3 regions of the Pseudoalteromonas sp. NFXS39 genome follow, and region 2 is predicted to be linked to each of the others. Evidence: predicted binding sites of a transcription regulator. Region 2 holds the regulator's gene; each other region holds the start of a gene.

Region 1 (4,214 bases), on a different contig from region 2:
CATAATGTGCAGCGAGTAATAAACTCTTTACAAGAAAAGATATTAAGCAATCAGCCAACTTTAAAAGTTCGTGATCACCAACACCTTACTTATGATTTATTTGCCAAAGCAAAAGGTCACAAAGAAAGCTATGGTTATAAATTACGAAGCTTGTATCCTCGCTTTCAATCTCGCCAATGTCATTTACCAACTGAACACAGTGAGATAGCTTATGCAGGTTTTTCGATTCCTGTGACTCGTGCTATCAAAACTCAATTTCAACATATGTTGAATGAAGAGAATTACACCGAGTTTTATCAATACATTTTTGATGCGTTTAAACGTGCTTGTGATAAACGCGGATTAACACTGGGTGCATTTATCGCTAATGGAACACGACCTATTGTCCGAAATAGTAATATTGATAACGCACAAAGTAACAGTGAACTACAAAAGTTAACCTTTGATTGCAGCTCTGAGCAAGTACAATTACAACAATATTGGAATGCAAATCAACTTGTTGATTCACTGCATTTCGTAATAGCAGCAGCAGACAAAGACAAACATGACATTGGTTATGGCAAGTTTATGAATCATGTACAGAGTGCGATTAATGAAGTGACAGATGAACTGGCATTTAATCCAACTCGTCAAGATTTACGTGTTCGTTTTTATCAGCACATAAACTATCAATACTAACTAAGTTTAGTTTAATTAATCGAGGTGACGTATTCACGTCACCTTTTAATTATCGATTATTGCTTAGCTTAGTTAAGTCTAGTCGTAGCACCTTAGAACGACGCTCATAGTTATAAAGTGCTTTTTTCTTTTCAGGTAATTCATCAACCGTGACCAGTTCAAAGCTTTGCTCTAAAAACCAATGAATACTACGGGTAGTCAACGCAAATAAATGCGAATAACCTGCACGTTTGGCTTTATTAATAATAAACCGCAGCAGAAAACTGCCACGGTCTGCATCTCGGTACTGAGGATGAACAGCAAGACTTGCAAACTCCCCCACTTGTTCATCTGCAAACGGATATAAAGCCGCACAGGCAATGATAAGCCCATCACGCTCTATCACAGTAAATTGTTCAATTTCAATTTCAAGCTGCTCACGAGAGCGGCGTACTAAATACCCCTGCTGTTCAAGTGGCCTGATAAGATTAATAATACCGGTAATATCAGAGATGCTAGCACTTCGTAATTGTTCAGAGCTTTGCGGCGCGATTTGTGTACCAATACCATCTAATGAGAACAACTCTTGTAGTAACGCGCCGTCTTCTTTATAACTAACTAAGTGACAACGATGCACGCCACCACGACAAGCATCAATCGCCGCTTGTAAGAAAACCGTTGCACTTAAACATGCATCTGGTTGATTACGATAACTTGCTAATAGTTGCTCAGCTTCATTTGGCATTAACTCAGCAATCGCTTCACCATTTTCATCTAAAATACCAGCTTCTTGGCAAAACCCGAGCATTTTATCTGCACGAAGCTTTAGCGCTACTTGTGTTGCAATTTCTTCTGCAGTTAAGTTAAAGCTTTCACCGGTAACCGATGCCGCGATTGGTCCAAGTAATACAATACCGTTGTTATCTAATTGATGGCGAATCCCCGCGACATCAACACGTCTTACTCTACCTGAATGATGATAGTCTACACCTTCATCAACCCCTAAAGGTTGAGCAATAACAAAATTACCACTCACTACATTTAGAAATGAACCTGACATAGGAGTACTACTTAAAGAGGTTGATAAGCGCGCAGTAATATCGAATTGCATAGCACCCGCGACCTTTTTAATGACTTCAAAAGTTGCATTATCAGTCACTCGTATCTCATTATGAAACTGACTAGTTATGCCAACTTGTTCAAGTGCCGCATTAAACTGTGGACGAGCCCCAAATACTAATACAATCTTAATACCAAGACTGGTTAGAAGCGCAACATCATTAATGATGCTACGACAACCAGACTGGTCAATCGCCTCTCCGCCAAGCATAACAACGAAAGTTTTACCGCGGTGAGCATTAACGTATGGGGTTGACTGGCGAAATCCATCTACCAATTCTGTGGTACGCACGTAATATTTACCTTATTAAAGTCGAGTGTTTTAATAAAAACAGATATACAAGCCACAAGTGTAGAGAATTTATATTCACAAATAAAGCATTATTATTCTTAATTTGCTATAGAATTTTTCATACCATAAATTAAAAAGAAGCAAATACAAAAAAGGCCCGCATAAGCGAGCCTTTCTTAAGAGATTATAAACTGATTACCAGCCTGTTTTCTCTTTAAGTGCAGCACCGATATCAGCTAGTGAACGTACAGTTTTTACGCCAGCAGCTTCTAATGCAGCAAATTTTTCATCAGCAGTACCTTTACCGCCTGCGATGATTGCACCAGCGTGACCCATACGCTTACCTGCAGGTGCAGTAACACCAGCAATGTAAGAAACAACAGGTTTAGTCACGTTGTGCTTGATGTATTCTGCAGCTTCTTCTTCTGCAGTACCACCGATTTCACCGATCATAACGATAGCTTCAGTTTGCTCGTCTTTTTCGAACATTTCTAAAACGTCGATGAAGTTAGTGCCAGGGATAGGGTCACCACCGATACCAACACATGTTGATTGGCCGAAACCAGCATCAGTAGTTTGTTTAACCGCTTCGTAAGTAAGCGTACCAGAACGTGATACGATACCTACTTTACCAGGCTTGTGGATGTGACCAGGCATGATACCAATCTTAGTTTCACCAGGAGTGATAACACCTGGGCAGTTAGGACCGATCATACGAACACCAGTTTCATCAAGCTTAACTTTAACGTCAACCATGTCTAGTGTAGGGATACCTTCAGTGATACAAACGATAAGCTCGATGCCAGCATCGATTGCTTCTAAGATTGCATCTTTACAGAAAGGTGCTGGTACGTAGATAACTGATGCAGTTGCGCCAGTTGCTTCAACAGCGTCACGTACTGTGTTGAATACTGGAAGACCAAGATGCGTTTGACCGCCTTTACCTGGGCTTACACCACCAACCATTTGTGTACCGTACTCAAGCGCTTGCTCTGAGTGGAAAGTACCTTGGCCACCAGTGAAACCTTGACAGATAACTTTTGTATCTTTATTGATTAATACAGACATTATTTGCCCTCCGCAGCAGCAACAACTTTTTCAGCTGCGTCTGTTAGTGATTCAGCAGCGATGATGTTAAGGTCAGAACTAGCTAGTACTTCACGACCTAGTTCAGCGTTAGTACCTTCTAAACGAACTACTACAGGAACGTTTACACCCACTTCTTTAACTGCGCCGATGATACCTTCTGCGATCATGTCACAACGTACGATACCACCAAAGATGTTAACTAAAACAGCTTTAACGTTGTCGTCAGATAAGATGATCTTGAATGCTTCAGAAACACGCTCTTTAGTTGCACCGCCACCAACATCTAGGAAGTTAGCTGGCTTGCCACCGTGTAGGTTTACGATATCCATAGTACCCATCGCTAGGCCTGCACCGTTAACCATACAGCCTACGTTACCGTCTAGTGCAACGTAGTTAAGCTCGAAGCTTGCAGCGTGAGCTTCACGCGCGTCTTCTTGTGAAGGATCGTGCATTTCACGGATTTTAGGTTGACGGTAAAGCGCGTTACCATCTACACCGATTTTACCGTCTAGACAGTGAAGGTTACCTTCGTCTGTGATTACTAGCGGGTTGATTTCTAATAGTGCGAAATCGAAATCGTTGAACATGTTAGCAAGACCCATGAAGATCTTAACGAACTGTTTCATTTGAGTAGGGTTTAAACCTAGTTTGAAGCCTAACTCACGAGCTTGGTAAGCTTGAGGACCAACTAGTGGATCGATCTCAGCTTTGTGAATTAGTTCTGGAGTTTCTTCTGCAACTTGCTCGATTTCAACACCACCTTCAGTAGATGCCATGAAAACAACTTTACGAGAAGCACGATCTACTACAGCGCCAAGGTATAATTCGTTAGCGATGTCAGTGCAGCTTTCTACAAGGATTTTAGCTACTGGCTGACCATTTTCGTCTGTTTGGTAAGTAACTAAGTTTTTACCTAACCAGTTCGCAGCGAACTCTTTAACTTCGTCGATTGTTTTAACTAGCTTAACACCGCCAGCTTTACCACGGCCACCTGCGTGAACCTGTGTTTTAACAACCCACATATCACCGCCGATTTTCTCAGCAGCTGCTGCAGCTT
Region 2 (4,214 bases):
GATGTCGCTTTGGTTAACCAACTCGGTTTATACATAGTAAACAGCGGCGGTAAACGCGTTCGTCCTATGTTGGCCATTTTAGCGGCAAAAGCACTCGGTTATGAGGGTAAAGACCACATTACGCTTGCCACTATCATCGAATTTATTCATACCGCTACTTTATTGCATGACGACGTTGTCGACGAGTCACATTTGCGCCGCGGCACACCTACAGCAAATGCTGAGTTCGGTAATGCAGCAAGCGTATTGGTGGGTGATTTTATCTATACACGTTCGTTTCAGCTAATGGTTGGCCTTGGAAAAATGCCAATTATGCAAATTTTGGCTGATGCAACGAATGTCATCGCTGAAGGTGAAGTATTACAGCTAATGAACTGTAACGACCCTGACACCACAGAACAAAGCTACATGCAGGTTATTTACAGCAAAACAGCCAAATTGTTCGAAGCTGCAACAGGCCTTGCCGCAATTATTACTGAGCAAGATGAACAAACCCTTGAAGCATTAAACTTATACGGAATGCATCTTGGGACTGCATTCCAACTAGTAGATGATGTCCTTGATTACAACGCCGATGCCGAGCAACTTGGTAAAAACATTGGCGATGATTTAGCTGAAGGTAAACCTACCCTACCGCTTATCTACGCAATGCAAAAAGGCACTCCCGAGCAAGTTAAGCTGGTACGAGAAGCTATTGAGCTTGGTAATGGTATGGATCACTTAGAGAGCATTCTAGCAGCACTAGCTGACACTAAAGCGCTTGAGTTTGCGATGCAAAAAGCAGAACAAGAAGCTAACAAAGCGATTGCTTGTATTGCTTTCTTACCAGACACACCTTACAAACAAGCATTAGAGAGTTTGGCCCGCATCGCCGTTGCCCGCGATCATTAAACTCTATTTATTCGAGCCATTAAAAAAGCCTGCATTTGCAGGCTTTTTTGTTTTCAGCGCTTTTACTAAGTTAACGAATAAGCAAAGCGCCTATCATCCGGCGGAATTAACCGTTGATGAAATCAACACCTTCTTGGATGTCTTTATTAAGTGTAGCTAGCATGTCGTTTTTAGCTTGCTCTTCGAATGCACTTAACTCACCGTAAGAAAGGATTTCTTCAACGCCGTTTTTACCTAGACGTACTGGGTGTGCGAAGTATGCTGCGTCACCGTTTTCAACTGCAACGTATGCATAATCAACAACTTCTTCACCTTGTAGGCCTTTCACTAAAGACATACAGAAGCGCGCTGCTGCTGCACCCATTGAAAGAGTTGCTGAACCGCCACCGGCTTTAGCGTTAACAACTTCAGTACCTGCGTTTTGGATACGTGGTGTTAATGCTGCAACTTCTTCATCAGTGAAAGTAACACCTTCAACTTGAGAAAGAAGAGGAAGGATTGTAGTACCTGAGTGACCACCGATCACTGGAACTTTAACTTCAGTTGCGCTTAAACCTTTAAGTTCAGCTACAAAAGCTTCTGAACGGATCACGTCAAGCGTTGTGATACCGAATACACGGTTAGCATCGTAAGTACCCGCTTTTTTGAATACTTCAGCAACGATTGGCACAGTGCCGTTTACTGGGTTAGTGATAATACCTACTAACGCTTTAGGACAGTTTTTAACGATGCCTTCAGCTAATGTTTTGATGATACCTGCGTTTACGTTGAAAAGGTCCGCACGGTCCATGCCAGGCTTACGTGGCATACCCGCTGGGATAAGAACGATATCACAACCAGCTAATGCTGCGTCTAAGTTGTTAGCACCAAAGCCTTCAACTTTAACGTCTGTTGGGATGTGAGAAAGATCAACCGCTACACCAGGAACAACAGGGGCAACATCATATAACGATAATTCAGAACCTGCAGGTAAACTTGTTTTTAATAATAAAGACAATGCTTGGCCGATACCGCCAGCTGCGCCTAAAACAGCAACTTTCATTGGAATTCTCCGTAATTTGAGGTAGGAAATATTTGTGGCCCTAAAGATAATGAAATTAGCGACTAAAAACAAATTTATCCTGCTTATTTCGCGTATAATTTCGACCATAGTTGTAAACTTAGCTGTAAAGACACAGCATTTTGGACGACTTTGTAAACTAATACTGCATAAATATGCAGAGTTGTGTAGAATTACTCCACATTTTATGAATAAAGAAACGGCAACATGCAACCACAAGACAAACAAGAAGCACTAATCAAAGCGTTTAAAGCGCTATTAAAAGAAGAAAACTTCGGCTCACAAGGTGAGATTGTCGAAGCATTGAAAGAGCAAGGCTTTGATAATATTAGCCAAAGTAAAGTCTCTCGCATGTTAAGCAAGTTCGGTGCTGTACGTACCCGTAATGCAAAGCAAGAAATGGTTTATTGTTTACCGGCTGAAATGGGTGTACCAACAGCGAAAAGCCCGCTGCGTCAGCTTGTTATCGATATTATGCATAACGAAATGATGATCATTATTCGTACTAGCCCAGGCGCAGCTCAATTAATTGCTCGATTACTTGATTCTCTAGGTAAGGCGGATGGTGTACTAGGCACTATTGCAGGCGACGACACTATTTTTATCGCCCCTGCGAAGATTTCAGAAATCGATGTCACGCTTGATCGCGTGCGCACTTTATTCGATACAGTTTAAAGCTGCTTTAAAAAGTTTACTGACGGGGCGAAAAACGCAGATCCCATATCGGCTTGAGTAAAATCGAGCCAATGATCATAGCAATCGCCCTGCCCCAACCGGCTCTTTAATACCTGCTCAAACGCATCCCCTTGCGCCGCACACGAAACCATCAAAATCCCCTGTTTATGCACATCACCAAATGGCATGCTTTGATTAAGTAATAGTGGCTGACCGTGCTCATCTTTTAGTTCACTGCGAACCGCATGACTAGTTTCTACAGCAGGCACAATCAAGGTATTATCAAGACGCGTACGCCCCATGATTTGTTCTTGCTCGAACAACGACAAATGCTGCCAGACACTCAAGTCATGCACAAAACGCTGCACATGAATATAGCTGCCTTGGTCTTCAAAGTGCCCCGGTTTGTTGATAAGAGCCGTGCTACGCTTTTGACGACCATGAGGGGTATCACCAGCATAAATAAAGCCATTAAAATCACGCCCATCTAAAAACCGAAAATTACGTACCTGCTCCACCAGCTCTACATCCGGTGTTAATAACTTTAGAATTTGCAGAGCAAATAGATGGTTTACATCTTCGCGGTCTGAGCGAATTTGTACAAACAAGTCAAAAGGCTGTGCACTGATCACATGCTCACTATGAGTCACATTAGGAAAGCTTTGTAATTGACTTGGAATAAATTCGGGCAGGATATGCGGCCAATACTGAGCACCAAGGGCAACCACGCACGACAGCATGGCTTCAGAGAACTGATCTGCAAACTCATCTTGAATAACGCTGACGCGTTTTAGTTTTTTACGTAATGACTCATCATGGCCATCGTAAACATTAAAAAACAGGTGCAAACCATGTAAGTTTGCTTCAGCACAAATCCCAGATTGCGCTTGCGCCATAGTGAATCCTTAGCTTCTCGTTATTTGCACCTAGCCAAGGATTCAAGATTGATTAATCATGAAAAAAATTGACTGTGTGCGGCATTATTTTTATTTTTACAGGCTGCTCAACAGCTAACACGCGATCTTGCTCTGCGGCAACTTCACACTCTTGCCCTGCAATATTGATACGATACACATAACGCGTACCGATAAAGCGTCTTTGCAAGATTGTTAAACTGTTTGCGTCACTGTGAGCAGCTTCGCACAACTGAATATAGTGCGGTCTTATGTACACTTGACCTTGCTGACAATCTACATTGTTCGCCGTCAATGAGTGAACCACGCCAAACGCCGTTTCGTATTCAGTTGGCGTTAATACTTTCGCCGTTAAGTATATGCCCGTACCAAGAAACTCTGCAACCACCTTTGAGTTAGGTTGGCTAAATAACTGCTCCGCGGAGCCCTGTTGGGCGATTTTTCCACCATGCATAACCGCAAGCGTGTCGGCAAACGCGAAAGCTTCTTCCTTCGAGTGGGTAACAAATACCGCAGATACCTGCTGATCTTTAATAATGCGACGTATATCTGCAATAAGCTCAAAGCGTACTTGTGTGTCAATATTCGAAAATGGCTCATCAAGTAATAATAAGCTTGGCTTATAAGCAAGAGCACGAGCAATCGCGACTCGTTGCTGCTGACCACCTGAAAGT
Region 3 (4,214 bases), on a different contig from region 2:
ACTCCAGCCGCTTTGAGATTTTGGGTACCTTGATATAAGGTGAAGTCAGCTAGCTGGCCGTCAACAACTTGGATATTGCGTGGGGCTCTGCGCGCAAGTTCTGGATCATGGGTTACCATGATGATGGTTGCGCCGTCACGGTTGATTTGCTCAAGTAGTTCCATTACTTGGCGTGCCATTAAGCTATCTAAATTACCCGTCGGCTCATCGGCAAGTAAAAAGCGAGGCTCACCGGCTAGTGCTCTGGCAATGGCCACACGTTGTTGTTGACCACCAGAAAGTTGTTGCGGTAAGTGTTTTGCTCGTGAAGCTAAACCAACTTGCTCAAGGCATTGCTCAATACGGCGTTTACGCTCAGCGGCTTTAATGCCACGATAACGCAATGGCACTTCAATATTTTCATATAAGTTCAAGTCAGGGATGAGGTTAAAACCCTGGAATATAAAACCAATTTTTTGATTTCGTAGATCAGCGCGTTGGTTGTCATTTAGTTTCCCCACATCAATACCATCTAACATGTACTGGCCTTCGCTAAATGGCTCCAACATACCTGCGATGTTTAAAAAAGTGGTTTTACCCGAGCCACTTGGGCCAGTTACTGCAATAAATTCACCTTCATCTACTTGTAGGTTGAAGTCGCGAAGGGCATGAGTTTGTACCATGTCAGTTTGATACACTTTGCTGATGTCGTTCATTGTAAGCATGTTGATTTTTCCTTTTATTTGTTAACGTAAAACCAGTGTGGATGCTTTTTTAAAGCGGTCGTAATTCGAGATGATTAGCTTATCGCCAGGCTCTACGCCTTCTATTATCTCGACAGCATTGATACTGCTAGCACCGGTTTTTATATCGATTAAATAAGCCATGTCACCTTCAACTTTATAAGCCTGGGTGCCACCTTGCTGTAAGAATGCACCGCGTTTTACTTGCAATACATCATCGCGATTCTCTAATAAAATACGTGCGGTTAAGCGTTGGTTTTGGCGAATACCAGAAACCTCACTATCAAAGCGTACGCGGGTAGTTACCTCGCGATTATTAACCTCCGGTGAAATAGCCGATAAGGTTCCTGTTACATGACGGGCACCTAAAGTCAGTTCAACTTGCATACCAAGACCTAGCTCATTGGCATAGCTTTCAGGTACTTGTAGTTCAGCTTCAAAGTTACTTAAATCCACCAAAGTCATTAATGGTTGGCTTTGTGTAACGGCTTCTTTTTGCTGCACTAATAAGTTACCAACAATACCGCTTACACTGGCAGTAATTGTGAGTTCATTCACCTGCCTAAATAAGTCATCAACGATGAGTTGCTGACGCGTCAGATCGCGCTCTGCAGCTTTTAGTTCAAATGCGAGGGTATCTTTAGCTAAGCTGACTTCTTGCTCTGCATGTTTAAAGGAAAGTTTGGCGCGGGCCAAGTCATCAACGGCTTTTTCTAAATCTATTTGGCTGATTAAATGTTTTTCGATAGAGAGTTTAGCTCGGCGGTTTTCTCTGTCTGCGGCATTTAGTTCAACCTGTGCTAAATCAAGGGCTTTAGTAAGGCTTAGTTTTTGTCGACGTGCTTCAAGTTGCTTGCGTTGTAGTTCACCTTCTAATCGTGCTAATACTGATTGTTGCTGTTTTAATTCGTTAGTAAGCTCAGGGCTGGTTACGGTGGCGATTACTTCGTTTACTTCAACGCTGTCACCGGCTTTTACTTTTAAATCAACAAAACCTCGTTCAGGGCTATAAACTTTTGGCGCATTAGCTGCAACGATTTTACCGCTCGCTGCCACATCTCTAGTAAGCGTCTTTTGGCTTACTTCACTAATTTGTAGGCTTGCTGCATCAACCGAAATGCTGCCATCGCTACTGGCAAACAATGCTTGAAAGCCAAGCGCACCAACAAGTATTACACCTACTGCTAATATAAGTGGTTTCTTAATGGTGTTTTTTTTAGCCACAGTAATATCTTGGGCACTGGTATCCTTTATCATCATAACTCCTTACGATTCTCAAAACATACAATCATGAAGCCAACGGCAATCATGGTAAGCGGAGAAGCCATAAACAAACTGATAGTGAACATTTTGAAATCCTTAATTTCGCTGATGACTTATCTATACCAGTAGCGTGCCAATTGTTAAGTTTCTGATATTATTGTGTTTTTATTTTTTTGATGAGTAGATGTCTGTCCGCGGACAGAAAAAGTGTCCGCTGCGGACACTTTTAAATTGCTGATTATTGACGCGAGGGTAAAGAAAGTCAGTCATTGCGACTAAGGTCGGCTGCTCAGAGACCTAGTTTGTTACTATGCTAAAGCCAAGAGTAAATAATGATGCAGCAGCGTTAGGTGATACCTCATAAAAACTGCATTGATATTCAGATCGTGAATAATTATTCATAATTAAGCGCAGTTTACGTTAACGTAAAGAGGCGGGTTTTAGATTGTTTTTTTACAAGTTGTTAAATTTGACACCAGTGTCATAAAAAAATAACGGGTGAAATACGCCTAAATGTAAAAAAATAGCATAGAATTTAGAAAGTGCCTTTAAGTGAGAAATATTCATGAATATGAATATGTATTCAAAACTCTATTGACTCATGAGGTATTTGGCGATAGTTTTGTTCGTCTGCTAGCACTGTCACAAAAGACTGAACCGCTAGTCGTTGTAGCAAGGGGAGGGGTCTATGTTATACGACTCAAAATTAGAAAAAGATAATTGTGGCTTTGGCTTAATAGCCCAGGTCAATGGTCAGGCGAGTCACCGCTTGATTCGAACAGCAATCACTGGCTTAGATCGCATGGAACACCGTGGTGGTATTTCTGCAGATGGTAAAACTGGTGATGGCTGTGGTTTATTAATGCAAAAACCTGATAGTTTCTTTCGTGCTATTGCCAGCGAACATGATTGGCACTTAGGTAAGAACTACGCCGTTGGCATGGTATTTTTAAATGCCGATCCTGTACTTGCGCAAACAGCTAAAGATGTGTTGAGTGAAGAACTCGAAAAAGAAACCTTGAGTATTCAAGGCTGGCGCGTAGTACCTACCGATGCGTCATGTTTAGGGCCAATTGCAAAAAAACAACTACCAGGCTTTGAACAAATTTTTGTTAGCGCACCAGAAGGCTGGCGTCCAAAAGATTTAGAGCGTCGCTTATATGTAGCGCGTCGTCGTGCTGAAAAGCGCCTCGAAAACGATGAACACTTTTATATTGCCAGTTTATCTGGTTTGGTCACTGTCTATAAAGGCTTGATGATGCCTGTAGACTTACCTAACTTTTATTTAGACTTAGCTGATATTCGCATGACCAGTGCGATTTGTGTATTCCACCAACGTTTTTCTACTAATACACAGCCTCGTTGGCCTTTAGCTCAACCTTTCCGCTATTTAGCGCATAATGGTGAAATTAATACGATTCAAGGTAACCGCCAATGGGCACGTGCCCGTGCTTATAAGTTTGCCTCACCACTTATTCCAGATCTGCAATCAGCCGCACCATTCGTTAACGAAAGCGGCTCAGATTCTTCAAGCTTAGATAATATGCTTGAGTTGTTCTTAGCGGGAGGCATGGATTTATTCCGTGCAATGCGTATGCTTGTGCCACCAGCATGGCAGAAAAACCGTGCCATGGATGATGACCTACGTGCGTTCTATGACTTCAACTCAATGCATATGGAACCATGGGATGGCCCAGCTGGTATTGTAATGTCTGACGGCCGTTTCGCGGCTTGTAACCTTGACCGTAATGGCTTGCGTCCGGCGCGTTATGTAATTACCCAAGATGGATTTATCACGCTTGCCTCTGAAGTGGGCATTTGGGATTACGCACCAGACGAAGTCGTTGAAAAAGGCCGTGTCGGACCAGGTGAGCTGTTAGTTATTGATACTCATCAAGGGAAAATATGGCATTCAGATGAGATTGACCAAGACCTTAAATCTCGCCACCCATATAAAGCATGGTTAGAGGCAAACGTTAAGCGTTTAACGCCATTTGAACAGTTATCTGAAAAAGATGCGGGTAACCGTTCTTTTGATGACGAAACACTGCTTAAGTATCAAAAGATGTTTGGCTATACCAATGAAGAACTTGATAGCGTGATTCGTGTTATGGGTGAAAATGGTCAAGAAGCAACGGGTTCTATGGGTGATGACACGCCATTTGCGGTACTGTCAGAAGGCCATCGCTCACTGTTTGATTACTTCCGACAAAAGTTTGCGCAAGTAAC

What was found. The regulator ArgR, encoded in region 2, controls arginine synthesis, uptake and breakdown. The targets are predictions, from matches to a motif close to ANTGAATANNTATTCANT.
Region 1: argA (amino-acid N-acetyltransferase) is a predicted target of ArgR. The motif match lies at 2,131-2,148, and genes of this name have one in related genera.
Region 3: gltB (glutamate synthase large subunit) is a predicted target of ArgR. The motif match lies at 2,556-2,573, and genes of this name have one in related genera.

Annotation. Positions count from the first base shown of each region.
Region 1 covers NZ_JAGDEC010000004.1:23,021-27,234, forward strand. Annotated here, with positions in the region: gene J3455_RS08720 (DUF3083 family protein) at 1-678, shown strand, start outside; gene argA (amino-acid N-acetyltransferase) at 728-2,068, opposite strand; gene sucD (succinate--CoA ligase subunit alpha) at 2,264-3,136, opposite strand; gene sucC (ADP-forming succinate--CoA ligase subunit beta) at 3,136-4,214, opposite strand, start outside.
Region 2 covers NZ_JAGDEC010000008.1:178,668-182,881, forward strand. Annotated here, with positions in the region: gene ispB (octaprenyl diphosphate synthase) at 1-891, shown strand, start outside; gene mdh (malate dehydrogenase) at 998-1,933, opposite strand; gene argR (transcriptional regulator ArgR) at 2,159-2,626, shown strand; gene J3455_RS15770 (Dyp-type peroxidase) at 2,623-3,522, opposite strand; gene J3455_RS15775 (ABC transporter ATP-binding protein) at 3,575-4,214, opposite strand, start outside.
Region 3 covers NZ_JAGDEC010000004.1:236,891-241,104, reverse strand. Annotated here, with positions in the region: gene J3455_RS09610 (ABC transporter ATP-binding protein) at 1-704, opposite strand, end outside; gene J3455_RS09605 (efflux RND transporter periplasmic adaptor subunit) at 726-1,979, opposite strand; gene gltB (glutamate synthase large subunit) at 2,674-4,214, shown strand, end outside.